4 regions of the Janthinobacterium svalbardense genome follow, and region 1 is predicted to be linked to each of the others. Evidence: predicted binding sites of a transcription regulator. Region 1 holds the regulator's gene; each other region holds the start of a gene.
The links. The regulator LexA, encoded in region 1, represses DNA repair genes until DNA is damaged. The targets are predictions, from matches to a motif close to ACTGTATNNNNATACAGT.
Positions count from the first base shown of each region.

Region 2: CNX70_RS25730 (DNA topoisomerase IV subunit B) is a predicted target of LexA. The motif match lies at 2,399-2,416, and genes of this name have one in related genera.
Region 3: recA (recombinase RecA) is a predicted target of LexA. The motif match lies at 2,719-2,736, and genes of this name have one in related genera.
Region 4: imuA (translesion DNA synthesis-associated protein ImuA) is a predicted target of LexA. The motif match lies at 4,660-4,677, and genes of this name have one in related genera.

Region 1 covers NZ_CP023422.1:5,010,323-5,017,850, forward strand. Annotated here, with positions in the region: gene CNX70_RS22280 (replicative DNA helicase) at 1-1,218, opposite strand, end outside; gene rplI (50S ribosomal protein L9) at 1,365-1,820, opposite strand; gene rpsR (30S ribosomal protein S18) at 1,848-2,138, opposite strand; gene priB (primosomal replication protein N) at 2,164-2,463, opposite strand; gene rpsF (30S ribosomal protein S6) at 2,484-2,873, opposite strand; gene lexA (transcriptional repressor LexA) at 3,150-3,785, shown strand; gene CNX70_RS22310 (cystathionine gamma-synthase family protein) at 3,852-5,093, opposite strand; gene purF (amidophosphoribosyltransferase) at 5,203-6,726, opposite strand; gene CNX70_RS22320 (CvpA family protein) at 6,765-7,253, opposite strand; gene CNX70_RS22325 (SPOR domain-containing protein) at 7,274-7,528, opposite strand, start outside.
Region 2 covers NZ_CP023422.1:5,766,343-5,773,870, reverse strand. Annotated here, with positions in the region: gene CNX70_RS25735 (molecular chaperone HscC) at 1-322, opposite strand, end outside; gene CNX70_RS25730 (DNA topoisomerase IV subunit B) at 322-2,319, opposite strand; gene kdpF (K(+)-transporting ATPase subunit F) at 2,783-2,872, shown strand; gene kdpA (potassium-transporting ATPase subunit KdpA) at 2,872-4,680, shown strand; gene kdpB (potassium-transporting ATPase subunit KdpB) at 4,685-6,763, shown strand; gene kdpC (potassium-transporting ATPase subunit KdpC) at 6,774-7,349, shown strand; gene CNX70_RS25705 (DUF4118 domain-containing protein) at 7,407-7,528, shown strand, end outside.
Region 3 covers NZ_CP023422.1:5,960,749-5,968,276, forward strand. Annotated here, with positions in the region: gene CNX70_RS26550 (class I SAM-dependent methyltransferase) at 1-749, opposite strand, end outside; gene recX (recombination regulator RecX) at 845-1,300, opposite strand; gene recA (recombinase RecA) at 1,528-2,628, opposite strand; gene CNX70_RS26565 (response regulator) at 2,878-3,612, shown strand; gene CNX70_RS26570 (sensor histidine kinase) at 3,609-5,141, shown strand; gene CNX70_RS26575 (DUF4212 domain-containing protein) at 5,134-5,448, shown strand; gene CNX70_RS26580 (sodium:solute symporter family protein) at 5,445-7,493, shown strand.
Region 4 covers NZ_CP023422.1:5,146,540-5,154,067, reverse strand. Annotated here, with positions in the region: gene CNX70_RS22905 (MFS transporter) at 1-1,074, shown strand, start outside; gene CNX70_RS22900 (GNAT family N-acetyltransferase) at 1,158-3,191, shown strand; gene CNX70_RS22895 (putative Na+/H+ antiporter) at 3,226-4,491, opposite strand; gene imuA (translesion DNA synthesis-associated protein ImuA) at 4,709-5,419, shown strand; gene CNX70_RS22885 (Y-family DNA polymerase) at 5,349-6,836, shown strand; gene CNX70_RS22880 (glutathione S-transferase N-terminal domain-containing protein) at 7,082-7,528, shown strand, end outside.

The DNA.
Region 1 (7,528 bases):
AATGAACAGGATCACGTCGGCATCCTGCTCAATAGCGCCCGATTCGCGCAAGTCCGACATCACGGGACGCTTGTTCGGCCGCTGTTCCAGCGAGCGGTTCAGCTGCGACAACGCGATCACGGGACAACCGAGTTCTTTCGCCAGGCCTTTCAAGCCCCGTGAAATCTCGGAAATCTCCGTGGCGCGGTTGTCGCCCGGGCTATTGGCCGACATCAGCTGCAAGTAATCGACGATGATCAGGCCCAGCTTGCCGCATTGACGCGACAAACGGCGCGAGCGGGCGCGCAATTCGATCGAATTCAAGGCCGGCGTTTCATCGATGTACAACTGGGCGTCGTTCATCTTTTGAATCGCATTCGTCAGGCGTGGCCAGTCTTCGTCGTTCAGGCGGCCCGTGCGCAGGCGGTGCTGGTCGAGCTGGCCGACGGAGCCAAGCATACGCATGGCCAGCTGGGCGCCGCCCATCTCCATCGAAAACACGGCCACGGGCAAGCCGCTGTCGATGGCCACGTTTTCGCCGATGTTGACGGAAAACGCCGTCTTGCCCATCGAAGGACGGCCCGCCACGATCACCAGGTCGCCCGGCTGCAGACCGGAGGTCATGCGGTCAAGGTCGATGAAACCGGTGGGCACGCCCGTGATTTCACTCTGGTTGTCGCGGCTGTACAGCTCGTCGATACGCTCGACCACCTGCGTCAGCAGGGGCTGGATGGCGGTCCAGCCCTGGGCGCCGCGCGCGCCTTCTTCGGCGATGGCGAAAATCTTCGATTCGGCCTCGTCAAGCATCTGCTTGACTTCCTTGCCTTGCGGGCTGAAGGCCGTGCCGGAGATATCGTCGGCGACGGTGATAAGTTTGCGCAGCACGCCGCGGTCGCGCACGATCTCGGCATAACGCCGGATGTTCGCGGCCGATGGCGTATTTTGCGCCATGGCGTTCAGGTAAGCGAGTCCGCCCACATCATCGGCCTTGCCGAGCTGGGTCAGGGTTTCAAAAACAGTAATGACATCGGCTGGCCTGGAGCCGTTAATCATCTTGACGATTTGCTCGAAGATGATGCGATGGTCATAGCGATAGAAATCCTCCGCATGCATGAAGTCGGCGATGCGGTCATACGCTGCATTGTCGCGCAACAGACCACCGATAACGGATTGTTCTGCTTCGATCGAATGCGGCGGAATACGGAGGGAATCCAGTTGCGGATCAGAGGGGGCGTTCATGGCGCGAATTATACCCGCTTCGGCGTCCGGGCAAAAAAAAAGGGCTGAAAATCAGCGAAAAATACACGAAAAAAAGGCCACAAAAAAGCCGGGCGAACCCGGCTTTTCATCGTGCGGCAATGCTTGCGGGCCAGGCCCGCAGACAATTACGCGTTCGCGTCTGGTACGACAGCGATAACAACTTCCACGACCACGTCGGTATGCAGAGCAACCGAAACGTTGTGCTCGCCAACGATCTTCAGCGGGCCGGTAGGCATGCGGATTTGTGCTTTTTCAACAGCAAAACCTTGCTTGGTCAGCGCTTCAGCGATGTCGAAGTTGGTGACGGAACCGAACAGACGGCCATCAACACCAGCTTTTTGAGCAACTTGAACGGTCAAGCCGCTCAGTTTTTCGCCCTGGGCTTGCGATGCGGCCAGTTTGGCGGCAGCAGCTTTTTCCAGTTCGGCGCGCTTGACTTCGAATTCAGCCACAGCGGTTGCCGTGGCACGACGTGCCAGGCGTTGCGGGATCAGGAAGTTACGTGCGTAACCGTCTTTGACTTTGACGACTTCGCCGAGGTTACCGACGTTAACAACTTTTTCTAACAGAATGATTTGCATAGTTCTTCTCCAGGAATATCTGACCGATTAAGCGTGGTGCAGATCGGTGTATGGCAGCAGCGCGAGGAAGCGAGCGCGCTTGATTGCGGTGTCGACTTGGCGCTGGTAGTGCGCTTTGGTACCGGTCAGGCGTGCTGGCATGATCTTGCCGTTTTCTTGGACGAAGTCTTTCAGCGTGTCGACGTCTTTGTAGTCGACTTGCTCAACGTGAGCTGCGGTGAAGCGGCAGAACTTCTTGCGTTTGAACAACGGATTTTGCTGTTTGCGTTTTTCTTTAAGCTTGAGCTTATTTTTGTCGAACTTTTTACCGAATGCCATGTCAGGCTCCTGTATCTAAAATGCGCTAGTCAGAATTGACTGCACTAAAATCAATGATGTGAAACACCAAACTCTTGCTGTTGCGGCTCTTCCTGGCCAGGAAACCCGTGAACTGATACACCCCACCCAAGCTTGCCTGGCTGAACCGGCCTGAAATTTCGCCAGCGGCTAGCGCGGCAACATCAAACTCGGTCAAACGGGCAATCCCTGCTTCCATCTGCTGCGAACTGTGTTGCAATACTGCATTCACAATCGGCAGCCCTGCCGGGGTATAGCGCAATATTTCGCGCTCGGCAATGATGGCGGTTACTTGTAGCTGGTTCAGCGCACGATCCTGGTCAAGAATTAAGCTGCTGCTGCGGCAGGAGCGGCTGCTGGTGCTTCGGTGCGGTGGCTTTTGGCCGCGTCTTCGCGTTGTACCGATTTCATCATCGGCGAAGGAGCTGTTTCAGCTTTCTTCATTTTAACGGTCAGGTGACGCAACACGGCATCATTGAATTTGAATGCTGTTTCCAACTCGACCAGGGTCTCGTTGTCGCATTCGATGTTCAGGCAGATGTAGTGTGCTTTAGGCAGCTTTTGGATCGAGTAAGCCATTTGACGGCGGCCCCAATCTTCCACGCGGTGAACCGAACCGCCGCGGGTGGTTACGCTGGCTTTGTAGCGTTCGATCATCGCGGGCACTTGCTCGCTTTGGTCCGGATGGACGATAAATACTATTTCATAATGACGCATGCAAACTCCTTCAGGTCGGATTGATAATCGCCCACCCCGGCGTCAAGACGGGTGTGGGAAGGTCAGCCGAAGATTATAACCGCCTTTTGCAAACGTTTCAATCATTCCTTCAACAAGCGGCCCGCGCACGGGGCAGGCCAGGCGTTTTTTCCTGCCCATTCCAGTATTTCGCACGAAATTCGCGCAAATAACCGAAATCCCCTTGCATAGTGGGCGATACTGTACAAAAATACAGACTGTTCATATAGACAGCATTTTAGTATGCACCCACCGCTCATGATCAAGCTGACAGCACGACAAGAACAAATCCTGAACCTGATCAAGGACGCGATTGAAAACACGGGTTTTCCTCCCACCCGTGCCGAAATCGCCAATGAACTGGGTTTCAAATCGGCCAATGCGGCCGAAGAACATTTGCAAGCCCTGGCCCGCAAGGGCGCGATCGAGATTTCGCCCGGCACCTCGCGTGGCATCCGCCTGATCGGTGCGGCGGCCGAAGCGCCGGCATCGAAAGTGCCGGCAGCACTGCTGATGTCGCTGCCCCTGATCGGCCGGGTGGCGGCAGGCTCGCCCATCCTGGCACAGGAAAACCTGGAAGCGAGCTACAACGTGGACCCGGCCCTGTTCTCGGCCAAGCCCGACTTCCTGCTGAAGGTGCGCGGCTGGTCCATGCGCGACGCCGGCATCATGGATGGCGACTTATTGGCCGTCAAGAAGGTCGACAGCGCCAAGAACGGCCAGATCGTCGTGGCCCGCATCGGCGACGAAGTCACCGTCAAACGCTACAAGAAAACGGGTTCCGTCATCGAACTGCTGCCGGAAAACCCCGACTTCAAGGTCATTACCGTGTCGCCGGAAGATGAGTTTGCATTGGAAGGTTTAGCGGTAGGCTTGATGCGCAGCTGGCATTAAACCACCGCATGTAAGAAGGGCCGCAACAGCATGACTGTTGCGGCCCTTTTTTATTGTCCAGGCGTTTTATGCATCCAGGGCACTACGGAAATCCTCGAGCAAATCGGCTTCATCCTCAATACCCACCGACACGCGGATCAAGGACTCGGCAATGCCCATGCTGGCGCGGCGTTCGGCCCCCATCTCGTAAAAGATCGTGTGGGCGACGGGAATGACCAGGGTGCGCGTGTCGCCGAGATTGCTTGCCGGAATAGCCAGATTCAGGCGATTCAGGAAATCGAAGCAATCGATGCCCTCTTTTAATTCAAAGCTGAACAGCGAGCCATAGCTGCGGAACAAGTCCGTCGCCAGCGCGTGCTGCGGGTGCGACGCCAAGCCCGGGTAATGCACTGCCGCCACGCGCAGGTCGGCGGCAAGCATGGTGGCCAGCGCCAGGGCGTTGGAGCAGGTGCGGTCCATGCGCAAGGCCATGGTTTCCGCGCCGACGGCGATATGGTGCGCCGCTTCCGGGCCCAGCGATGCGCCGAAATCGCGCAAGGCCTTGGCGCGGATTTGCGCGATGCCCCACTGCGCTGGCGCCGCCTTTTTATAATTGTCGAAAATGTTCGGGTACTGCGTCCAGTCGAACACGCCTGTGTCCGTCAAGCTGCCGCCCAGCGCATTGCCGTGGCCGCCGATGGATTTCGTCAGCGCATTGACCACCAGGCCCGCGCCCACCGCTTTCGGGCGGAACAGGTAAGGCGTCGTCATGGTGTTGTCGACGATGTACAAAATGCCGCGTTCCTTGCACAAGGCGCCAATCTTTGCCAGATCGGCGATCTGCGTGCGTGGATTGGCGATGGTTTCCACGAACACGATGCGCGTGGCCGGCGTGATGGCGGCCGCCACATTGGCCACCTCGGTGGCGTCGACGAAGGAGACGGCGATGCCCTGCCCCGTCACCGTCTGCCACAGGCTGTTGGTGTTGCCAAACAAAAAGGCCGACGACACCACATGGTCGCCCGCGCGCAGCAGCGACTGCACCACGGCGCCGATGGCGCCCATGCCGGTCGCGAAACACAAGGTGGCCACACCATCTTCCATCTTGTTGACCTTGTCTTCCAGCGCGGACACCGTCGGATTGCCCTGGCGGCCGTAGCGAAAACCGGGCTCCTTGCCCTGGAACACGGAAGCGAGCTGGCGTGCGTCGCTGTAGCCGAAGGCGACGGAGGTGTGCACGGGTTTGTGCAGCGAGCCGTGCTCGATACCCTTGCGGCGGTCGTTATGCAGGATGGTGGTGGTAAAGCCGTAGTTTTTTTTGGTGGTCATGGTGGAAGTTCCGGATATTCAATTTGCCGCTTAACCCCAAGGCAAATGCCGGGGTCAGACCTGAAGGTCTGACCCCGAAAAAAAGCCCGGCATCGGCCGGGCAGGTTACTTATGCTTCTGTCGTCGCCAGGTTCAGGTTCAGCTGGGAACGTGGCGTATCTTCCGGCGCTGCCGCCTTCGGATGGTGGCGCGCATATTCCAGGCGGTCCAGATACTCCTGCGACACGTCGCCCGTCACGTACACGCCATCGAAGCACGAGGCCTCGAAGTTCGTCAGTGCCGGGTTGACGTCGGCAATCGCCTGCTTCAGCGCGCCGATATCCTGGTACACCAGATAGTCGGCCGTGATTTCGCGGCACACTTCTTCCGTCGTGCGGCCATAGGCGATCAGCTCGTCGCGCGTCGGCATGTCGATGCCGTACACGTTCGGGTAGATCACCGGTGGCGCAGCCGAGGCGAAGATGACTTTCGTCGCGCCCGCTTCGCGTGCCATCTGCACGATTTCACGGCTGGTGGTGCCGCGCACGATGGAATCGTCGACCAGCAACACGACTTTATCCTTGAATTCGGACGGGATCGCGTTAAGCTTCTGGCGCACGGATTTCTTGCGCGCCGCCTGGCCCGGCATGATGAAAGTACGGCCGATGTAGCGGTTCTTGATGAAGCCTTCGCGGTATTCCAGGTTCAGCGCCAGTGCCAGCTGGATGGCGGCAGGACGCGAGGAATCGGGAATCGGCATGACCACGTCGATATGCACGTCCGGCAATTCGGCACGGATCTTTTCAGCCAGGTATTCGCCCATTTTCAGGCGCGTGGCGTACACCGAGGCGCCGTCGATGACGGAGTCGGGACGGGCCAGGTAGACGAATTCGAACACGCACGGATTCAGGCTGGCATTGTCGGCGCACTGGGCGCTGTGCAATTTCTTGTCGGCATCGATGAAGACGGCTTCGCCGGGACCGATGTCGCGCACGAAGCGGAAGCCCATGCCTTCCAGGGCCACGGATTCGGAGGCGATCAGGTATTCGGGGCCTTGCTCCGTTTCATTGATGCCCAGGCACAGCGGACGGATGCCGTGCGGGTCGCGGAAGGCCAGCAAGCCCACGCCGGCGATTTGCGCCACGGCAGCGTAGCCGCCCTTGACGCGGCGGTTCAGCACGGTGATGGCCTTGAAGATGGCTTCCGGGTCCAGGTTCAGGCCCGTCGTCGCTTCCTGGATTTCATGCGCGAGCACGTTGAGCAACACTTCCGAATCGGAATCGGTATTGATGTGGCGGCGGTCATTTTTGAACATTTCCTGTTTCAACTGTTCCCAGTTGGTCAGGTTGCCATTGTGCGCCAGGGTGATGCCGAACGGCGCATTCACATAAAACGGTTGTGCTTCCTCTTCGCTCGACGAACCGGCCGTCGGGTAGCGGCAATGGCCGATGCCCGTCGTGCCTTGCAGCGAACGCATGTTGCGCGTACGGAAGACGTCACGCACGAGGCCATTGGCTTTGTGCATGGAAAACATACTGCTGTGATTGGTCGCAATCCCTGCCGCGTCCTGACCGCGATGTTGCAAGAGCAACAATGCATCATAGAGCAATTGATTGACAGGTTGATGGGAAACGACGCCGACGATGCCACACATGGTGTGCTCCTAAACTGTGCTACTGATTTTAAAAAAATTCAAAATTTCACATGCTGCGCGTAAGCGGCAGGCAGATAAGGCTTGATGGCACGCGCGCCCTGCTCCGCGAACGGGCTGAGCAGCGCATTTTTCCAGAATGACTGCTGCGGTATGGAAGTCATGCCGCACAAGATGACGGTGGTCAGCACAATCACCAGGCCGCGCGCCACGCCGAACAGGCTGCCCAGGGTGCGGTCGGCCAGGCTCAGGCCCGTCACCTTGACCAGTGCGTCGACCGTCATGGACAGCAATCCCATCAAAATGCGCACGCCGATGAACAGCACCACGAAGGCCAGCAACAGGCGGACAGCTTCGCCCGGCACGGCTTCCGGCAGGAATTTCGCCAGGGTGGCGCCATACGCGTTGGCGATGACGAAAGCCACGATCCAGCTGACCAATGACAGTATTTCCTTGACCAGGCCGCGCATCATGCTGATCAGCACGGACGTCACCAGCACGAACAGCACCAGGTAATCGAAGATCGTCACGACCGTTCAGCCTTGCAACATCACGCCGGCACCAGGCTGCCGCCCAGGCCCAGCTTCTGCAGCTTGGCGCGGGTCTTTTCGGCGTCTTCACGGCTGCCGAACGGGCCCACGCGCACGCGGATGCGCTCGCCCGCCGGGCTGGAGACTTTCTGCGTATAGGACTTGATGCCCGCTTCGCGCAGCTTGTCCTGCAATTCATCGACCTTGTCCTGCGTCGCCAGGGCCGCCACCTGCACCACGAACTTGCCGCTACCGGCGTCGTGTGCCTTGTCTTG
Region 2 (7,528 bases), 760 kb from region 1:
TGTGGCCCAAAAAGGCTTCGGCATCTTCTTTCAGCGCGCGCAGCACCATCGACGATAATTCTTCCGGGCGGAATTGCTGCGTGCCGAGGGTGATCTTCTTTTCGCTGCCCATGTAGCGCTTGAAGACGGCGGCCGTCAGCTGCGGGTGCGTCTGCAGGCGTTCGCGCGCGGCGCGGCCCACCAGCACGCTGCCGTCGTCGTCGATGCTGACGCACGACGGCGTCAGGTGTTCACCCAGTGCATTCGGAATGATGGCAGCCTTGCCGTCGCGCCAGATGGCGACCAGGCTGTTGGTGGTGCCCAGGTCGATACCGATGATCATCAGATGTCCGCCTCCGCCTCATTGCCGTGTTCCTCGATCCAGGCGCGGCGTCCTGCCGCTTCGCCTTTGCCCATCAACATGTTGAAGCGCGCGGCGCATGTCATGTGGTCGATTTCACCCAGGGTCACGGGCAGCAAACGGCGCGTGTCCGGGTTCATCGTTGTTTCCCACAGCTGTTCGGCGTTCATCTCGCCCAGACCCTTGAAGCGCGAGATCGACCAGGCGCCCTGTTTCACGCCTTCCTTGCGCAGCTTGTCCTCGATGGCGACCAGTTCGCCGTCGTCGAGCGCATAGATCTTTTGCATCGGCTTCTTGCCGCGCGCCGGCGCATCGACCCGGTACAGGGGCGGTCGGGCGATGCAGATGTGGCCCTTGTTGATCAGGGCCGGGAAGTGCTTGAAGAACAAGGTCAGCAGCAGTACCTGGATGTGCGAGCCGTCCACGTCCGCATCCGAGAGGATGCAGATCTTGCCGTAGCGCAGGCCGGACAGGTCGGGCGAGTCGCCCACGCCGTGCGGATCGACGCCGATGGCCACCGCGATGTCGTGGATCTCGTTATTCGCAAACAGGCGATCGCGGTCCGTCTCCCACGAGTTCAGGACCTTGCCGCGCAGGGGCAAAATCGCCTGGAATTCCTTGTCGCGGCCCATCTTGGCCGAACCGCCCGCCGAGTCGCCCTCGACGAGGAACAGTTCATTGCGCGTGATGTCCGACGATTCGCAGTCGGTCAGCTTGCCCGGCAGGACAGCGACGCCCGAGGATTTTTTCTTTTCCACTTTTTGCAGCGAGCGCTGGCGCGACTGCGCCTGCTTGATCACCAGGTCGGCCAGCTTCTTGCCGTAGTCGACGTGCTGGTTCAGCCACAGTTCCAGCGGCGGCTTGGTGAAGGTCGAGACCAGTCGCACGGCGTCGCGCGAGTTCAGGCGTTCCTTGATCTGGCCCTGGAATTGCGGGTCCAGCACCTTCGCCGACAACACGAACGAGGCGCGCGCAAACACGTCTTCCGGCAGCAATTTGACGCCTTTCGGCAGCAGCGAGTGCATTTCGACGAAGTTTTTCACGGCGCCAAACAGGCCGTCGCGCAAGCCCGATTCGTGCGTGCCGCCATTCGAGGTGGGAATCAGGTTGACATACGATTCGCGCACGATGGCGCCTTCTTCCGTCCACGCCACCACCCAGGCCGCGCCTTCGCCTTCGGCAAAACCTTCCGAATCCGGGCCCGCGTACTGCGCGCCTTCGAACAGGGGAATCAGGGTTTCGCCATTCGATACCTGCGCCAGCGATTCGGTCAGGTAGCCGCGCAAGCCTTCCGCGTACTGCCAGGTTTGCGTGTCGCCCGTCTTGGCGTTGGTCAAGGTGACGGTGACGCCGGGCAGCAGCACGGCTTTCGAGCGCAGCAGGCGCTGCAGCTCCGTTTGCGAGATATTCGGCGAATCAAAATATTTCGCGTCAGGCCAGGCGGTGACGCGCGTGCCCGACTTCTTGCCGTCGCGCGGGGCGGGGCGGGAACTCAGGGGTTCGATCACGTCGCCATTCGCAAACACCATGTGATGCAGGCCGTTGCCGTCGCTTTCCTTGCGCCAGACGGTGATTTCCAGGCGCGTCGACAGCGCATTGGTGACGGACACGCCGACGCCGTGCAAGCCGCCCGAGAACGCGTAGGCGCCGCCCGAACCCTTGTCGAACTTGCCGCCCGCGTGCAGCCGTGTGAACACGATTTCCACCGTCGGCACGCCTTCTTCAGGGTGGATGCCGACGGGAATGCCGCGGCCATTGTCTTCGACGGTGATGCTGCCATCCGTATTTTGCGTGACGGCGATATGCGTGCAATGACCGCCCAGCGCCTCGTCGGAGGCATTGTCGATCACTTCCTGAATGATGTGCAGCGGATTTTCAGTGCGGGTGTACATCCCCGGGCGCTGCTTGACGGGTTCCAGTCCTTTCAGGACACGGATGGATGATTCGCTGTAGTCGGATGCTGGTTTTTTAGTGGCCATACGTGTTCAAGCTAAGTAAAGACAGTGGTTGGAACGCCAGGCCGGGACGCTGCAGGACGCAGTGACAACGGCGGCGATAACTGTATGAATATACAGTATATTCCGTCCAGCGTCACTGGCAGAGGGCAGTGCGGCAGGCTTGGCGTCCTTGTGCGGACGCTCGCGCATTCTATCTTGTCCAGCGAGCAATAGCGCTACTCCAGGGCAACAACAGTGCACCGTGCGCGTGGTTTGGCGCCCATTGTGGACGATTTTATGCGGCAAAGCCGCCGTTTTTACATCTTGTTTACAAGCACCTCTCCAGTCTTTACAAATTTTTTAGACCCTTTTGGCTAATCTGCTCACTATCAAAACAAACCTGAATGAGGGTGGGAATGGATATCGTGTATCTCGGCTTGATTGCCGTTTTTTTCGTCGTGGCGGCCGGCTTTGCCGTCGCCTGCGACAAATTAGGGAGCGTCAAATGAACGCGTTTTATGTGCTGGGCGCCGTGGTCTCGGCTGGCCTGCTCGTGTACTTGCTGGTGGCGCTGCTGAAAGCGGAGGAACTGTGATGACGACGCAATCGATATTGCTGCTGGTGGCCTTCCTGGCCGTACTGCTGGCCGCCGGCTATCCGCTGGGCCTGTACATGGCCAAGGTGGCCGGCGACGGCCCCGTGCGCGGCCTGGGCTGGCTGCAAAAATTTGAAAACCTGCTGTACCGCTGCTCCGGTCTGCCTGCCGACAAGGCCATGGGCTGGAAAAGCTACGCCATCGCCCTGATCGTGTTCAACGCGCTGGGCGCCGTCTTTGTGTATGGCCTGCAGCGCCTGCAGGGCTTCTTGCCTTTGAATCCCCAGGGCCTGGGCGCCGTCAGCCCCGATTCTTCGTTCAATACCACCGTCAGCTTCGTCACCAATACCAACTGGCAAGGCTACGGCGGCGAACAGACCATGAGCTACCTGACCCAGATGCTGGGCATGACGTGCCAGAACTTCTTTTCGGCGGCCACCGGCATTACCGTGATCTTCGCGCTGGTGCGCGGTTTCGCCTCGCGTTCGGGCAAGTCGATCGGCAATTTCTGGGTCGACCTGGTGCGCGCCACGCTGTACATCCTGTTGCCGCTGTCGCTGGCCCTGTCCGTCGCTTTCATGGGCGAAGGCATGATCCAGAATTTTTCCGCCTACAAGGAAGTGACCCTGCTCGACCACGTGGCGTATGAAACGCCGAAAATGACGGCCGACGGCCAGCCCGTGCTCGATACGGCCGGCAAGCCCGTGATGGAAGCGCAAGTGGCAACCACGCAGACGATCGCCATGGGTCCCGTCGCTTCGCAGGAATCGATCAAGCTGTTGGGCACGAATGGCGGCGGCTTCTTCAATGCCAATTCCTCACACCCATATGAAAATCCCACGGTGCTGTCGAACTTCCTGCAGATGCTGGCGATTTTCATCATTCCTGCCGGCCTGTGCTTCACCTTTGGCCGCATGGTGGGTGACCTGCGCCAGGGCTGGGCAGTGCTAGCCGCGATGAGCCTGATCTTTGTCGTCATGACGACTGGCGTGATGAGCGCCGAGCAGCAAGCCAATCCCGCCTTGCAGGCGCTGGGCGTGGATCAGCAAGCCAGCAGCCTGCAATCGGGTGGCAATATGGAAGGCAAGGAAACGCGCTTCGGCATCAGCTCCTCGACCCTGTTCGCGGCGGTGACGACGGCGGCATCCTGCGGCGCCGTCAATTCCATGCACGACTCCTACATGCCTCTGGGCGGCATGGTGCCGCTGGTGCTGATGCAATTCGGCGAAGTGGTGTTCGGCGGCGTGGGCACGGGCCTGTACGGCATGCTGATGTTTGCCATCCTGGCTGTCTTCATCGCTGGCCTGATGATAGGCCGCACGCCTGAATACCTGGGCAAGAAAATCCAGGCCTATGAAATGAAGATGGTATCGCTGGCCATCCTGGTCACGCCAGCCCTGGTATTGACGGGTACGGCGATCGCCGTGATGGTCGAGCCGGGCAAGATCGGCGTCGCCAATCCGGGCGCGCACGGCTTCTCGGAGATCCTGTATGCCTTCACGTCGGCGGCCAACAACAACGGCAGCGCGTTTGCCGGCCTGTCCGCCAACACGCCGTTCTACAACGTGATGCTGGCGATCGCCATGTGGTTCGGCCGCTTCGGCGTGATCGTGCCCGTGCTGGCAGTGGCCGGTTCACTGGCGGCCAAGCAGCGCCTGTCGGCCAACGCCGGCACCATGCCCACGCACGGCCCCATGTTCATCGGCTTGCTGATCGGCGTCGTCGTGCTCGTCGGCGTGCTCAATTACGTTCCCGCGCTGGCCCTGGGCCCGATCGTCGAACACCTGCAACTTTTCACCAGAGGCTAATAAAATGTCACGCACAAGCCTGACCTTGTTCGATTCCGCACTGATTGGCCCTGCCATCGTCGATGCGTTCAAAAAACTTGACCCCCGCACGCAGTGGCGCAGCCCCGTGATGTTCGTCGTCTACGTGGGCAGCATCATCACGACCCTGCTGGCCATCCAGGCCCTGAATGGCCAGGGCGAGGCGCCGTTCGGCTTCATCATCGCCGTCGCCGTGTGGCTGTGGTTTACCGTGCTGTTTGCGAACTTCGCCGAAGCGCTGGCCGAAGGCCGCAGCAAGGCCCAGGCGGCTTCGCTGCGCGCTCTGAAGCAGACGGTGATGGCAAAGAAAATGCAAACGCCGAAGTACGGCACCTCCTGGCTGCCTACGCCAGCGACCGATCTGCGCAAGGGCATGACGGTGCTGGTCGAGGCGGGTGACGTGATTCCCGCCGACGGCGAAGTGACGGCCGGCGTGGCCTCCGTCGACGAAAGCGCCATCACGGGCGAATCGGCACCCGTCATCCGCGAATCGGGCGGCGACTTTTCCGCCGTGACGGGCGGCACCCGCGTGCTGTCGGACTGGCTGCTGGTGCGCGTTTCCGTCAACCCGGGCGAAGCCTTCATCGACCGCATGATCGCCATGGTCGAAGGCGCCAAGCGCCAGAAGACGCCGAACGAGATCGCCCTGACGATTTTGCTCGTCGCCCTGTCGATCGTGTTCCTGATCGTCACCGTGACCTTGCTGCCGTATTCGCTGTTTTCCGTGGCGGCGGCCGGCAGTGGCACGCCCGTCACCATCACTGTGCTGATCGCACTGCTGGTGTGTTTGATTCCGACCACCATCGGCGGTTTGCTGTCCGCCATCGGCGTGGCCGGCATGAGCCGCATGATGCAGGCCAATGTGATCGCCACTTCGGGCCGCGCCGTGGAAGCGGCGGGCGACGTGGACGTGCTGCTGCTCGACAAAACGGGCACCATCACCCTGGGCAACCGCCAGGCGTCAAACTTTGTACCTGCGCCCGGCGTGACGGAGCAGCAGCTGGCCGACGCGGCGCAACTGGCCTCGCTGGCCGATGAAACGCCGGAAGGTCGCAGCATCGTCGTGCTGGCCAAGCAGAAGTTCAACATCCGCGAACGCGAGATGGCCAGCCTGCACGCCACCTTCGTGCCCTTCACGGCGCAAACGCGCATGAGCGGCGTGGATATCCCGGGCGAGCAGCAAGTGCGCCAGTTGCGCAAGGGCGCGGCCGATTCCATGAAAAAATATGTGGAAGCGCTGGGCCAGCCGTATCCGACCGAGGTGGCGCGCGCCGTCGACGATATCGCGCGCCGCGGCAGCACGCCGCTGGTGGTGGTCGACGACGGCCGCGTCATGGGTGTCGTGGAACTGAAGGATATCGTCAAGGGCGGCATCAAGGAGCGTTTTGCGGAACTGCGCCGCATGGGCATCAAGACCGTGATGATCACGGGCGACAACAAGCTGACGGCTGCGGCGATTGCCGCCGAGGCGGGCGTGGACGATTTTCTTGCCGAAGCGACGCCAGAAGACAAGCTCAAGCTGATTCGCAGCTACCAGTCCGAAGGCCGTCTGGTGGCGATGACGGGCGACGGCACCAATGATGCCCCGGCGCTGGCGCAGGCCGATGTGGCCGTGGCCATGAACTCGGGCACGCAGGCGGCGAAAGAGGCGGGCAATATGGTCGACCTCGATTCGAATCCGACCAAGCTGCTGGAAATCGTTGAAATCGGCAAGCAGATGCTGATGACGCGCGGTTCGCTGACGACGTTCTCGATTTCGAACGACATCGCCAAGTACTTCGCCATCATCCCGGCGGCGTTCGTGGGCACCTATCCGCAGTTGAAGGCGCTCGACATCATGCACTTGTCCAGCCCTGCGTCGGCCATCATGTCGGCCGTGATCTTCAATGCCTTGATCATCGTCGTGCTGATTCCCCTGGCGCTGAAAGGCGTGCAATACCGGGCCATCGGCGCGGCCAGCCTGTTGCGCCGCAATCTGCTGATCTACGGCCTGGGCGGCATCATTTTGCCCTTCATCGGGATCAAGCTGATCGACATGCTGCTGTCCGCACTCAATTTAGTCTAAAGGAACCATCATGAGCACTATCGTACGTCCCGCCCTGGTCCTGTTTGCCGCGCTGACCGTGATCTGCGGCGTGGTCTATCCGTTTGCCACGGCCGGCATTGGGCAGCTGGCTTTCAACGATGAAGTCAACGGCAGCATCGTCGAGCGGGCTGGCCGCCCCGTCGGCTCGATGCTGATCGGCCAATCCTTCACCTCGCCGAAGTATTTCTGGGGCCGGCCATCGGCCACCGCGCCGATGGCCAATAACGGCGCCGGTTCGAGCGGCTCGAACCAGGGACCGACCAATCCGGCTCTGGTGGACGCCGTCAAGGCGCGCATCGCCGCCCTGAAGGAAGTTGATCCCGGCAATACGCGCGCCATTCCCGTCGACCTGGTGACGGCGTCGAGCAGCGGCCTGGACCCGGAAATCAGTCTGGCGGCAGCCTTGTACCAGGCGCCGCGCGTGGCCCGCGTGCGCGCAGTGCCGCTGGCGCAGGTGGAAAACGCCATCGCCAAGGTGCAGAAAACCGCGTATATCGGCTTTTTCGGCGAACCACGGGTGAATGTGCTGGAACTGAATCTGGCGCTTGATGCGGCCGCGAAGTAAGATGATGCAGGGGCAGAGCCGCCGGTTTTGCCCCTGGTTTTGAGATTAAAGATGCCCATGCTCCCCAACGACAGCCAACGCCCCGACCCTGATGCCCTGCTGGCGCAAGTGCAGGCGCAGGAAAAGAAAGCCGCGCGCGGCCGGCTGCGCATTTATTTCGGCGCCTCGGCCGGCGTCGG
Region 3 (7,528 bases), 950 kb from region 1:
CCGGCAAACTCGAGCTTCACCCCGGCCAGCACCGGCTTGATGGCCGAAAACGATACCGGTTGCCAGTAATGATTGAAGTATTCGTGGGACAGATAATTCGGATCCTGTTCACCGAGCTGTTGCAGCCGCAGGGCGATGCTGGGATTGGCCAGCAGGTAGCGCGGCTTGGTCTCCATCATGCGGTTGACAAAGGATAGCGCGCTGCCCACGCGCGTCAGGGAATCCTGCCCCGGCGCGCTCAGCACGCGGCTGTGCTGCTCCATCAGGTCGCGGATCGGCGCCATCGCCGCCCAGCCCGCCTGCGTGTTGTAACTGATGTACAGCACGCCACCCGGCTTGAGCTTGCGCGCCAGGAAGTCGCTGATATGCGCCTGGTTTTCCGGCGAGATCCAGCTCCAGATACCGTGCAGGGCGATGAAATCGAAGTCAGGCAGGTCGCTGCGGGCGCAAAAATCCTGGAACGATTGCTCCGACAGCACGGCGCCATTGCCGGAGACCTCGGCCAGTTCCTGCGCAAAGGCGGTCTGGGCAGGATTGAAATCAGTGCCATACCAGCGTGTGCAGGACGCTGCGGCATGGATATTGACGGTCACGCCCTGGCCAAACCCGAGTTCGCATGCGGTGCTGACCTTCGGCGGCTGTATGCCCCAGCTCAGCAGCAACAACTGTATGCGCAAGGGGTTCAATTCCGTGTAATAGCCGTAGGTGTATGCGGTTTCGGCCGTGTAGCCGGCATGCCAATTGCTCATCAGGTGTCCCGTATATCAAGTAAAAAAGCTGGGACGCAACATGCGCAGCAGCAATTGGGCAGAATAACTGATCCTTGCTGTCAAGTTAACAAATATTACTCGTCGTCGGGCTCCAGGCCTTTCAAGGCCACCTGCACGGCGCGCTGCGAAAAGCCGCGCTGCATCAGGAAGCGCACCTGCTTGTTGCGCTGTTCGGCATCCTGCGCCACTACACCGAATTTGCGGCGCCACACTTCGCAGGCGCGCGCGGTCTCGCCTTCGGCCAGGCCCGCCTTGAGTTCCTGCAGCGCTTCACCGCCTATGCCATGGCTTTGCAATTCCGCCATGATGCGGCTATTGCCAAAGCGCGCCGAGCGGCGGTGGATCAGCGACTCGGAAAAGCGCTCCTGCGACAGCCAGTTGGCCTGCTCCAGGCTGTCGAGCAAGGCTTCCACATCATCGCCTTCCTGCGCATGCCGCTGCAGCTTGCGCCGCAATTCCATGCGGCTATGCTCGCGCATCGACAGAAAGCGGAGCGCCCTGCCCTTCAGGCTTAGTTGTACTGCAGCCATACACCCACCTTGTCTTTCATTCCACGATCACAGCACCCAAACACAATCGCCGCCCGGCGCAACAGCGCGGGACGGCGATCAGGGTCCTACCTTGCGGCAAGCCATGCGTAGGTCGGATCAGGCCCCTTGGGCCGTAATCCGACAACATTGTTGGCATCTGATCCGACAACATGGTTGACGTCTGTGGTGTTGTCGGATTATGCGCGGCTTTGCCGCGCTAATCCGACCTACTCTGCCTTGGCTTCCGCCTTGGCAGCCTTGTCGGCGGCTTTATCCGCTTTTTCCGGCTTTTCAGCAGCCAGTGGCGGCAGTTCACGCACGCCCAGCGAAGCGCGGACCTTGTTTTCGATTTCGCGGGCCAGCGCCGGACGCTCTTGCAGGAAGGCGCGGGCGTTGTCCTTGCCCTGGCCGATGCGTTCGCCGTTGTAGCTGTACCACGAACCGGATTTTTCCACGATTTTGGCATCCGAGCCCAGGTCCAGGATTTCGCCTTCGCGCGAGGTACCGGCGCCGTACAGGATGTCGAAGTGCGCTTCCTTGAACGGTGGCGCAATCTTGTTCTTGACGACCTTGACCTTGGTTTCGTTGCCGATCACTTCATCGCCGGACTTGATCGAGCCGGTGCGGCGGATATCGAGGCGCACGGAGGCGTAGAATTTCAGCGCATTGCCGCCCGTGGTGGTTTCAGGACTGCCGAACATCACGCCGATCTTCATGCGGATCTGGTTGATGAAGATGACCAGGGTATTGGTGCGGTTGATGGAACCGGTCAATTTACGCAGGGCTTGCGACATCAGGCGCGCTTGCAAGCCTGGCAGGGAATCGCCCATGTCGCCTTCGATCTCGGCGCGTGGCGTCAGTGCGGCCACGGAGTCGATGACGACCAGGTCGACGCTGCCCGAGCGCACGAGGGCGTCGCAGATTTCCAGCGCCTGCTCGCCCGTGTCCGGTTGCGAGATCAGCAATTCGTGCAGGTTCACGCCCAGCTTTTGCGCGTAACCGACGTCGAGCGCGTGCTCGGCATCGATAAAGGCGCACGTGCCGCCCAGCTTTTGCATTTCAGCAATGGTTTGCAGGGTCAAGGTGGTTTTACCCGACGATTCAGGACCGTAGATTTCCACCACGCGTCCGCGCGGCAAGCCGCCTACGCCCAGCGCGATATCGAGGCCGAGCGAACCGGTCGACACGACTTGCACTTCTTCGATCACCGCGCTGGCATCCATGCGCATGACCGAACCTTTGCCAAACTGCTTCTCGATCTGCGCCAGTGCGGCGGCGAGCGCCTTGGCTTTTTCCGATGCGGGTACTACAGCTTTTTTATCGTCCATATGTTCTTTCAGCCGTTCTACAGTTGCGGACTCAGTGGAATCCGGCAGCCTGCGATAGCGCCAGTGGGTTAAATTCTTTACACAGACAGTACTGTATAAAAAAACAGTGATCAATGCAAGCGGAACGTGGATTTGTTTTGAAACAGATCAATACAACCCTGGTTTTTCACAAAAACTATCCACCTTGCGGAAAATGAAACACAATACAGACTTCAGATGTCCTGATGTTGCAAGCATAGGAAGTGCACCATGCGTATTTTACTTGCCGAAGATGACAGCGTGCTAGCCGATGGCCTGACCCGCTCGCTGCGCCAGTCCGGTTATGCCATCGACTACGTCAAGACCGGCCAGGAGGCCGATACGGCCCTGTCTACCCAGGAATTCGACCTGCTGATCCTCGACCTGGGTCTGCCGAAGATGTCCGGCCTAGAGGTGCTGCGCCGCCTGCGCGCGCGTGCCTCGCTGCTGCCGGTGCTGATCCTGACGGCCGCCGATTCCATCGAACAACGCGTGAATGGACTCGACCTGGGTGCCGATGATTATATGGCCAAGCCGTTCGCCCTGTCGGAACTGGAGGCAAGAGTGCGCGCCCTGACGCGCCGCGGCGCCGGCGGCGGTGCCACCGTCATCAAGCACGGCCCCCTCAGCTACGACCAGGTGGGGCGCAGCGCCTACATCAACGACCAGATGCTCGACCTGTCGGCGCGCGAACTGGGCTTGCTGGAAATCCTGCTGGGCCGCACCGGCCGCCTCGTCTCGAAAGAGCAGCTGGTCGACCACCTGTGCGAATGGGGCGAAGAAGTGTCGAACAACGCCATCGAGGTGTATGTGCACCGTTTGCGCAAGAAGATCGAGGTGGGCGGCGTGCGCATCGCCACCGTGCGCGGCCTCGGCTATTGCCTGGAAAAATACTCGGAAGCGGCGCGCCTGAACGCCGAAGCGGGCGAGGCGGCAGGCCCGGCCAGCGGACCCGCCAGCAAGTGAAGGCGCGCGAAGCGCCGGCGGACGAGGTGGACGACGACGACTGGTTCGAGCCGCCCACCACGGAGCAGGATGACACCATCGAGCATTCGCTGTTTGGCGAAATCCTCGACTGGATGCTGGCACCCTTGCTGCTGCTGTGGCCGATGAGCATCGCCATCACCTACCTGGTGGCCAAGGGCATCGCCAATCAACCGTTCGACCATGCGCTGGAAGACAGCGTGACGGTGCTGACGCAGCAGGTCAAGCAAGCCGATGGCGCGCTGCTGCGCCGCGTGCCGGACAAGAACCGCAGCGGCCGCGACTTCCTGCGCGGCGACGATGTCGACACCCTGTATTACCTGGTGGTGGGCGGGCGCGGCGAATACCTCGACGGCGACCGCGACTTGCCGCCGCCGCAAGACCCCGACAAATACCGCAGCGGCATGGTGCTGTTTCGCAATGACACCATCCACGGCACGCCCGTGCGCGTGGCGTTTACCTATCTCGACACGCCGTCCGGCAGCGACGACGAACCGCGCCGTACGCTGGTGCAAGTGGCCGAGACGCTGGAAAAACGCGCCCAGTTGGCGAATGAAATCATCAAGGGCGTGATCTTGCCGCAGTTCATCATCCTGCCCGTGATCCTGGCCCTGGTCTGGTTTGCCCTGGCGCGCGGCCTGTCGCCGCTGGCGCAATTGCAGGAGCGCATACGCGCGCGGCCACCCGACGATTTGAGCCCCATCGAATCGGGCCAGGTGCCCGAGGAAATCACGCCACTGGTCGGTTCGCTCAACGAGATGCTGGCGCGGCTGTCGCTGTCGATCGACATGCAGAAACGCTTCATCGCCGATGCCGCGCACCAGATGAAAACGCCGCTGGCCGGCATGCGCATGCAATCCGAGCTGGCCTTGCGCCAGACCGACCACGACGAGATTCACCGCTCGCTGCTGCAGTTGGCGAAAAGTTCGGAAGCGGCCACGCGCCTGGTCAACCAGCTGCTGGCTCTGGCGCGCGCGGAAAACCAGCCGCAGGCGGGCACGGCGTTCGAGCCGATCGAGCTGAGCGAACTGGCGCGCGGCGTGGTGCAAGACTGGGTGCAAGCGTCGTTTGCCCAGCATATCGACCTGGGCTTCGAACAGCCCGCGTATTCGATCATGATTTCCGGCAATCCCATGATGCTGCGTGAACTGCTGAGTAACCTGATCGACAATGCCCTGCGCTACACGCCGGCCGGCGGCAGCGTCACGGTACGCGTGCGCAGCACCCTGGAACTGGCCATCCTGGAAGTGGAAGATACGGGCCCCGGCATACCGCAGGCCGAGCGGGCGCACGTGTTTGAACGCTTTTACCGCATTCTCGGCAGCAATGTCGATGGCAGCGGCCTGGGCCTGGCCATCGTGCGCGAGATCGCCCAGCAGCATGGCGCCGAAGTCGATATTTTTAACAATCCGCGCGCGCACTCGCCGAAGCTGCCGGGCACCCTGCTGCGTCTGAGCATTGCGCTGCTGTTGCCGGACGCGCCAGAAGAGGATGACATCACGTATGGATAAGCCCAGCCTTCCCGCAGCGCCGCTGCGGCCGGCGCGCACGCCCAGCCCCGAGCTGCAGGCGCGCCTCGACGCGCACTGGCACAAGACGCGGCGCCTGACGGCCATCCTGCTGCTGATCTGGCTGCTGACGGGCTTCCTGACCGTGTTTTATGCGCGTGAACTGTTGCACCTGAACCTGTTCGGCTGGCCGCTGCCCTTCTATATGGCGGCCCAGGGCGCCTCGCTGGTGTACCTGGCCATCATCGCCTTGTATGCCTGGCGCATGCGGCGCCTGGACCGGGATTTTCATGCCGCGGAGCAAACATGAGCGGCCAGCGCAGCTTCTTTGCGCGGCTGTGCCGCTACTACCTGCTGTTTACCGCCGGTTTCGCCGCCTTCCTGCTGGCCCTGTCGGTGCTGGAACAGGAAGGCATGCCGCGCGCCTGGATCGGCTACCTGTTCATGCTGGTCACCATCACCCTGTACGCCACCATCGGCGTCATCAGCCGCACCTCGAACGTCACCGAATACTATGTGGCGGGGCGCCGGGTGCCGGCCATGTTCAACGGGATGGCCACGGCCGCCGACTGGATTTCGGCCGCCAGCTTCATCAGCCTGGCCGGCGGCCTGTACCTGAACGGCTTCGACGGACTGGCCTTCATCATGGGCTGGACGGGTGGCTATTGCCTGGTGGCGCTATTGATCGCGCCCTACCTGCGCAAGTTCAGCCAATACACGATTCCCGACTTCCTCGCCGCCCGCTACGGCAGCGGCACCGACAAACGCGGCGCCAGCGTGCGTGTGGTGGCCGTGGCCGCCACCATCATCGTCTCGTTTACGTATGTGGTGGCGCAGATCTACGCCGTCGGCCTGATCGCCTCGCGCTTTACGGGCGTGGATTTTTCCGTCGGTATCTTCCTGGGCCTGGCCAGCATCCTCGTTTGCTCCTTTCTGGGCGGCATGCGCGCCATCACCTGGACGCAGGTAGCGCAGTACATCATCATCCTGGTCGCCTTTCTGATTCCCGCCATGTGGCTGTCGGTCAAGCATGCAGACAATCCCGTGCCGCAGATCGCCTACGGCAAAGTGTTGCCGCAACTGAGCGCGCGCGAACACGTGCTGGAAACGGACCCGAAAGAAAACGAAGTGCGCGCCATCTTCCGCCAGCGCGCGCACAGCTACCAGGAGCGCATCGCCGGCTTGCCCAGTTCCTGGGAGCAAGGCCGGCTGGCGGCCCAGCGCCAACTCGATCATTTGCGCCAGCGCAATACCTCGCTGTTCGATATCCGCAACGCGGAGCGCTACCTGGTCGCCTATCCGAAAAGCCCGGATGAGGCACGCGTGCTGTGGCAGGCGGCGCAGGCGCAGAATCAGAAACGCGCCGAACCCATCATTCCGCACGCGCAGCCGTTTCCCGCCGCCGACCGCGAGCAGTCCGACATCAAGCGCAACAATTTCCTGGCACTCGTGTTTTGCATGATGCTGGGCACGGCCGCCCTGCCGCATATCCTGATGCGATCCTATACCACGCCCTCCGTGCACGAAACGCGTGTGTCCGTCTTCTGGGCCCTGTTTTTCATCTTGTTGATCTATCTCACGATTCCCGCGCTGGCCGTACTGGTCAAGTACGATATTTACTCGGCACTGGTAGGCACGCAATACACCAACCTGCCCACCTGGGTGTCGTACTGGGCCAATGTGGACAAGCTCAGTCCCCTGATCAGCATCGTCGACGTCAACCGCGACGGCATCGTGCAACTGGCGGAAATTTCCATCGATGCCGATGTGCTGGTGCTGGCCACGCCCGAGATCGCCGGCCTGCCCTACGTGATTTCCGGCCTGGTGGCGGCCGGCGGCCTGGCCGCCGCCCTGTCGACGGCGGACGGCTTGCTGCTGGCCATTTCAAATGCCCTGTCGCACGACATCTATTACAAGGTGGTCGATCCCAGCGCCTCGACGCAAAAGCGCGTGACGATTTCCAAATTGCTGCTGCTGGCCGTGGCCTTCATCGCCGCCTATGCGGCCTCGCAAAAACCGGCGGACATTTTGTCGCTGGTGGGCGTGGCGTTTTCGCTGGCCGCCTCGACCCTGTTCCCGCCGCTGGTGCTGGGCGTCTTCTGGCAGCGCGCCAATTACCAGGGCGCGCTGGCCGGCATGTTCACGGGCTTTGGCGTCTGTCTTTACTACATGCTGCATACGAGCGCCATGCTGGGCGGCACCCCGGATGGCCAATGGCTGCATATCGCGCCCATTTCCGCCGGCATCTTCGGCGTGCCGGCCGGCCTGGCCGCCGCCGTGCTGGTCAGCTGGCTGACACCGGCCCCGGGGCGGCGCAGCACGGGACTGGTCGAGCATATCCGGGCGCCGGAATAAAAGCTGATCAAGGCCTGGGGGTGGCGTGGAGAAAT
Region 4 (7,528 bases), 140 kb from region 1:
CCTCTGTCCCTGAGCCTGTATCTGCTGGGCGGCAGTTCGCTGCAGATTGTCCTGGGCCCGCTGGCCGACACGATCGGCAAGCGCAAGCTGGTATTGACCGGCAATACCCTATTCCTGCTGGCCACCTTGGCCGTGCCATTTGCCACTTCCATCGAGCAATTTCTCGCCCTGCGCTTCATCCAGGGCATGGGCTGCTGCTTCATCTTCATCGGCTATGCCATGATCCATGAACTGTTCGACGACATGGCGGCCGTCAAGCTCAGCAGCATTCTGTCGAGCACCACCATCCTCGCGCCCCTGGCCGGTCCCATCCTCGGCAGCGCCATCATCAGCCGGCTGGACTGGCGCTACGTGTTTTTCCTCTCCGGCCTGCTGGCGCTGCTGTCTCTGCTGGGCCTGTTCAAGAGCATGCCGCGCACGGCGGCGACACAGCCGCGCCTGGATGGCCGCGCCATCGTGCGCAGCTATGTCGCCATTTTCAGCAACGGGCGCTTCATGTTCGGCATGTTCACGGCCGGGCTGGCCACCGTGCCCCTGACGGCCTGGATCGGCTTTTCGCCCCTCTTCGTGCTGCAGGAAATGGGCGCGTCCTATGCCACGTATATCGCGCTGCAATGCGTGATTCTGTCCGGCTTTGTCCTCAGCAGCATCGCCATCCAGCGCCTGCGCCAGGATTTCCCCCTCGTCCATCTGCTGCGCCTGGGCGGACTGATCGCGGCCGCCGGCATGCTGGGCGCCGGCGCGGGCCGCCACCACGTGGATGTGTTTGCGGCCTGCATGTTTGTCTATTCCATCGGCTTCGGCCTGTTCAATGGCGCCCTGATCCGCAGCGCAATCACGGCCAGCAAGGAATCGATGACACTGACAACGGCCGCCATGAGCCTGCTGTATTGCATTTATCTGTCCGCCTGGCTGCAGCTGTACAACGTGCTGTGCCAGCGTTTCGGCTATGCGCTGGAAACGTATGCGCTACTGAATATCCCCGTCATCGTGGTCATTGCCGCCTGCCTGCTGCTGTTTACGCGGGGCATGGCGGGGCGCCGGCAAAGCGAGGTGCGGCTGGCCCGGCACTGATGGCGCCACGCTGCGCATGTTCCCGACCTTGTTTTACCTCCTGCGACGTTGATTGACACTCTTCTTTGGAAAATGGTGCTTTCATGAAAATAGATGACCTGGCCTCGAAACACGATCAAGCAAAGATTTTCAGCCTGGAATACGAGTTCCGCATCCACCGGCTGAAACTCGATTACATCACCCTGGCCGATGTCCGGCCGGCCGGCATTGACTTGGTGCAACTGGCCGCAGAGCACCAGGCGGGCGTCGCCGCCCTGCGCAGCTTCGTCGCCGCCAATTTTACATATTTCAATGCGGCAAGCTGTTCCTCGCTCAGCTGCATCCCCACGCGTGCGCTGGGCGACGACGAGCGCTACCTGCACCGCATCTGGATGGGCGGGCCGCTGCCGGCCATCGCCTGTGAAGCGATTGGGCAGTGGGGCGCGGCGCTGGACGAGGTGCGGCACAATGGCGGCGCGCCGTATGTCTCCATCCTGTGGGTGTGGGATGCGCAGCAATTGCGCAATGACGCGCGCTTCAGCCCTACGGGCGGCGCCGGGCGCTACACGATAGGCCGCTACGCCATCGGCGGCACGACCCTGCATATCAACTCGCTGCGCGCGCTGGCGCTGGACTTTGCGCCGGCCCGCTTCGATATCCTCGATACCCTGCATACGCAGCGCTACTTCGCCACCTTGTCCGATTATTTCCGCATCCTCATCATGTGCGAATACGGCGGCATGTATATGGATGTCGATACGATCCCGCATAATCCCGCGACGATTTTCCTGATGAAGCCCGAAGTGCCCGACTACTTCCAGCGCAACGCTGATGACAGCCAAGAGCGCCGGCATGTCAGCTGGATGAATCTGTTTCTCGATGAAACGGGCATGCTGATTGCCAAGAAGAACGACGCCGCGCTGCGTGTGATCCAGCGCAATGTGAACCTCGCTTATGCGCGCATCGATGGGGAAATTCCCCATTCCTGCCCGCAATTCGAAGCGCAGCTGTTCGGCCAGTTCTATGCCGAATGGAAGAAAAACCTGGGCGTGACCCTGCTCAGCCATGCCGAGTTCTACCAGCGCTATTGCGTGCTGTATGACGGCGCGCGCGAAGCGGTGGCGGGCGGCATCCGTGGCATGCGCTTGCTGATTGACATCATTACCGAGATGCACATCCCCTTGAGCGACGAGGAGCGGCGCGCGTATGCGCGCTGCGTGGCGCGGCTCGATGAACTCGACTGGCAACTCGACGATCCTTTGCGCCTGCCCGACATCGTCGACGTGTTCGACATCGAGGAAGTGCCGCGCATGGCGTATGCGGCCCAGCTGCGGGCCGACATCGATCACTTCCACTATTATTCGGTGCTATCGGACGACCCGCTGCTCGACCGGGTGAATAGCGTCTTTTGCCGCTACCTGCTGGCCCAGCGCTCACAGCATATTGCCGCTGGCACTTTCTGGCGCCCCACCGTGGGCCGCCACGGCAGCCGCATGCCGGCCATCGGCGATGCAGTCCCGTCCGGCGATGAGGCGCAGGCGGGCTTGCTGTCGCATGCGCCGCTCAGGCTGGTGGCGGGCGAACTGCTGGGTGACGAGGCGAAGAACCGCATGGCCAAATTGCTGTTTGCCACCAGCTACCTTGAATACTGTTCTTTTGGAAATAAACTCAATCTGCAGTTCGTCGAACTGCAGCGGCGGCAAAACATCGACCCGTATCTGGCGCACATCCACGGCTTGCATGACGAGGATGGGCACTTCATCGGCTTTTTCACGGCCGCGACGATGGACGAGTTCCAGGCTTGCGGCGCCGTTTCATATTACCGCGACGACATGATGGCGCTCGACGATGCGTACGACGCCTTCGTGCTCGCGCATGCTCGCGCCGACGACTGTTTCGTCAGCAGCCTGGCCATCGACGAGAAATACCGGGGCCAGGGCTTATTCAGGCAAATGTTTCATGAAATCCGCGACCTGGCCAGCCGCAAGGGCTGTGCGCGCATTACCTTGACGGTGTGGGAAAAGAGCGAAGCGCTGCAGGTGTATCTGCACAAGGGGTTTCGCAGCGTGGGCACGTTCGACTATGCCTACAGCCTGTTTTATGACCGGCTGCACTTCCTCGTGTATGAAGGCGATTAAAGCGGCGGCCGGGGTGGCCGCCGCACTGCGGTGACTACAAAGCCAGGAAGGCCAGGGCCGCCACGGCCGTGGGCAGCAGGGCGCCGGCCAGCAGGCCGACGGCGCCGATCGATTCATCCTTGAAGCCGCGGCGCAGCAGGGATACGCCGGCCGGGTTCGGTGCATTGGCGATGACGGTCAGGCCGCCACCGGCCACGGCGCCAGCCACCAGCATGTATTTTGCTTCTTCCGTCATGCCGACGATCAGCGAACCGAGGTAAGTCAGGGCCGCATTGTCGGTGATGGCCGTCAAGCCCAGGGCGCCGAAGAACAGGGCCAGCGGTTCCAGGCTGGAGACGATAGGTTGCAGCCACCATTGCTGCATGCCGCCCAGTACCACCAGGCCGCCCAGGAAGAAGCCGACCAGCAAGCCTTCCTTGAGGATCAGCGGGCTTTGATAACGCTCATACGCTTGCACGAAGCCGAGGAAGAACAGGAACAGGCCGAAGAACAGCACGGGATGGTGCGCCAGGGCCACCACGCCGGCCAGCACGATCATGTGCACGAGACTGACGGCCAGCGGCACTTTCGGCGCTTCCACTTCGCCGGCTTTCGGCTTGATATCGGAGGTGTTGCTGTGCAGGTATTTGCGCAGCAATATGCTCACGCCCGTGGCGTTGACCAGCACGGCGATGGCGGCTTTCCAGCCGAAATGGCTGGCCATGTAGGCGCTGTCCCAGTTCCACGTGGTGGCCACCATCAGCACGGGCGGCGCTGCGTACGAAGTCAGGGTGCCGCCGATGGAAACGTTGACGAACAGCACGCCCAGCGCGCCATATTTCAGCCATTCGGGGATGCCCGGACGGAAGATTTGTGGCGCCAGCATCAGCGCGGCCAGGGTCATGGCGGCCGGTTCCGTAATCATCGAGCCCGTCAGGGGCACGAGCGCCAGTCCCAGCCAGACGAGGGCCAGTTCCGTGCGCAGCGGCATGACGCGCGCCACGCCTTTCAACAGGCGCTGCACGGCGTCGAGCACGGGGCGCGAAGCGGCCACCACCATGACGACAAAGACGAACAGCGGTTCCGTGTACTGGCGCGATTCGGCATACTCGATGGCCGCATCGCCGCCCGAGACAAAGGCCATGATGATGATCAAAATGAAAGCCCAGAAGCCGAACACGACTTCCACTTCGCCCAGCAGGTGCAGCAGGCCCCCATGGCGGGGATGGCGCTGTGCCAGGGTTTCAAATGACTTGGCGGCGAAGGTGTGGATGAGCGCAAGGCCGAAGACGATGGCGCTGATGATTTGGATGGTGGTCAAATGCGTTTCCTTATGGACGGAGGGAGCCGACTGGTACTTTGCCAGGCGGTAAGGAGAGTGCTTATGGTACAGCAATCGATGCCGGAAACGGGGTTTTTCGGACATGGCGGAGCGGTCCCGGGCATGCTATCTGGCAGATAAGCCTTGCCAAAAGCGGGGCTGGATAGTACTGTATATGCATACAGTATTCATCTTGATTTCAGTTAGACAACAACTTATGCAACATTCCGAATTGATGGCCTCGCCGGAAGCCTTGCACCCGTCTTTATGGCGCGCATCGCAGCTGGGGCAGGGCGCCACGCGCTGTCTGGACACGGGCTTTGCCGCCCTGTCCGCGCAACTGCCCGGCGGCGGCTGGCCCAGCGGCAGCCTCATCGATCTGCTGGTGCAGCAGGCGGGCAGTGGCGAATTGCGGCTGCTGGCGCCTGCGCTGGCGCAACTGCCGGGCTTGCCCATCGTGCTGCTGCAGCCGCCCCATCCGCCGCAGGCGCTGGCCCTGGCCGCGCAGGGTCTGACGCCGTCGCAACTGCTGTGGCTCAAAAGCGCCGGCAGCAAGGATGCCTTGTGGGCAGCTGAAAACATCTTGCGCAGCGGCAGTTGCGGCGCCTTGCTGTTCTGGCAGTCACACGTGCGCGCCGACAGCCTGCGCCGGCTGCACCTGGCCGCGCAAGGCGGTAACACCCTGTTCTGCATGCTGCGCCCCTTGCACGGCGCGCAGGATGCGTCGCCCGCGCCGCTGCGCCTGTCCGTGCGCCCGGCCGCTGGCGGCATCGAGATCGGCTTCATCAAGCGCCGGGGACCGCAGCGCGACGCGCCCCTGTTCCTGCCCCTGCAACCTCCTTCATTATTGCGACGCCATGCGACTCTGGATCGGCCTGTGCCTGCCCCGGCTTCCGCTCGAAGTGTTTTGCCCGCGCTGGTCGGCTGACCAGCTGGGCGTGGTGCTGGAGCAGGAGCAAGTGATGGCCCTGTCGCCGCTGGCGCGGGCGGCCGGCATCCGGCCGGGCATGCGCCGCGCAGGCGCGCTGATGCTGGCGCCGCAGGCGCGCCTGCACGAGCGCTCTCCTGAACTGGAAGCGCAGGCCTTGCAAGCGGTGGCGCTGGCGCTGCTGCAATATTCGCCTCTGGTGGCGCAGGGCGAGGAGGCGACCCTGCTGGTCGATGCGGGCGCCAGCCTGCGCCTGTTCGGCGGCGTGCGCGCCCTGTGCCGGCACATCGCGGCCAGCTTGCGCGCGCTGGGCTACACGGCCCAGCTGTCGTGCGCCCCCACGGCGCGCGGCGCCTGGCTGCTGGCGCGTGCCGGTACGCGCCAGGGCCGCGTGCTGGGCATGGCCAGTCTGGTGCGCCGCCTCGACCGCCTGCCGTGCGCCTTGCTGCCGCCCGCGCGCCCCTGGCTCGAATGGTTCGAGGGCATCGGCTGCCGCACCCTGGGGCAGCTGCGCCAGTTGCCCCGGCCCGGCTTGCAGCGCCGCTGCGGCGCCGCCGTGCTGGCCATGCTCGACGACGCGCATGGCCACAGCACGGAACTGTTCGTCTGGATGGAAGCGCCGCCCACGTTCCGCGCCAGCCTGGAATTGTTCGACCGCGTGGAGCACGCGGACGCGCTGCTGTTCGGCGCGCGCCGCCTGCTGCAGCAAATGACGGGCTGGCTGTGCGCGCGGCAATTCGCCGTCGAGCGCATACAGCTGCTGCTGGCGCACGAGCGGGGCAGGGTGGCGCGCCCGCCCACCGTCATCGACCTGGCGCTGGGCGAGGCCGTCTGGCGCGACGAGCACCTGGTGCGTTTGCTCAAGGAGCGCCTGGCGCAGCTGGTGCTGGACGCACCCGTGATCGGCCTGACCCTGGAAGCGCTGCAGGTGCAGCCGATGGCCCCGCCCAGCGAGAGCCTGTTTCCCGAGCCGGGCGGCACGCCGCAGGAGCGCCAGCGCCTGATGGAGTTGCTGGTGGCGCGCCTGGGCGCCGAGAATGTCTTGCAGGCATCCCCGCGCGCCGATTACCGTCCCGAAGCGGCCAACCAGTGGCTGCCGCTGCCGGCCAAGCCCGTTTCAAGAAGCGCGCTACCCGACTTGCCGCCCGGTTTGCCCGGTATGCCCCGTCCCGGCTGGCTGCTGGCCCAGCCCATCGCCCTGTTGATGCGCGAACACCGGCCCTTCTATGGCTCGCCCCTGAAGATGGTGTCTGTCGCCGAGCGCATCGAGGCGGGCTGGTGGGGGCAGTCGCAGGCGCGCGATTATTTTATTGCCGAAGGACGCGACCACGCCCATTACTGGGTTTACCGCGAACGCATCGCCGGCAGCGCAGAAGACGCCGCGCCGCGCTGGTTTTTGCATGGCTTGTTTGGCTAAGAGCCTATCCCAGTAGATGAATACATCCCCTGCTGGCGCCCCTCAGAAGCGGGGACTGCGTTGATCGTCGTTGCGTGGCTCGCCACGCGTCCTCCTCACGCCTTGTCCGCGCTCCTGATGAACTGCCAGCAGAAGACGCTCACTACTGGGATAGGCTCTAAATGCGCTGTCCTGCTGAAACGGCCATGCTTGGCTATACTGGCTTTCTTGCTTGCGCGGCGTCAACCACTTGAATAAGGATTTCCATGTCCCAACTTTCCGACTTCCCCATCACCCAAAAATGGCCCGCACTGCATCCCGAGCGCCTGCAGCTGTACTCGCTGCCCACGCCGAACGGCATCAAGGTCTCGATCCTGCTGGAAGAGCTGGGCCTGGCATACGAGCCGCACCTGGTCAGTTTCGAGCAGAACGACCAGCTGTCGCCCGCCTTCCTGTCCCTCAATCCGAACAACAAGATTCCCGCCATCCTCGACCCGGACGGTCCCGATGGCAAGCCGCTGGCGTTGTTCGAATCGGGTGCCATCCTGCTGTACCTGGCGGAAAAGACGGGCAAGTTCCTGCCGCAGGACGCGGGCCTGCGCTATGAAACGATACAGTGGCTGATGTTCCAGATGGGCGGTATCGGCCCCATGTTTGGCCAGGTGGGCTTCTTCCATAAATTCGCCGGCAAGGACTACGCAGACAAGCGTCCG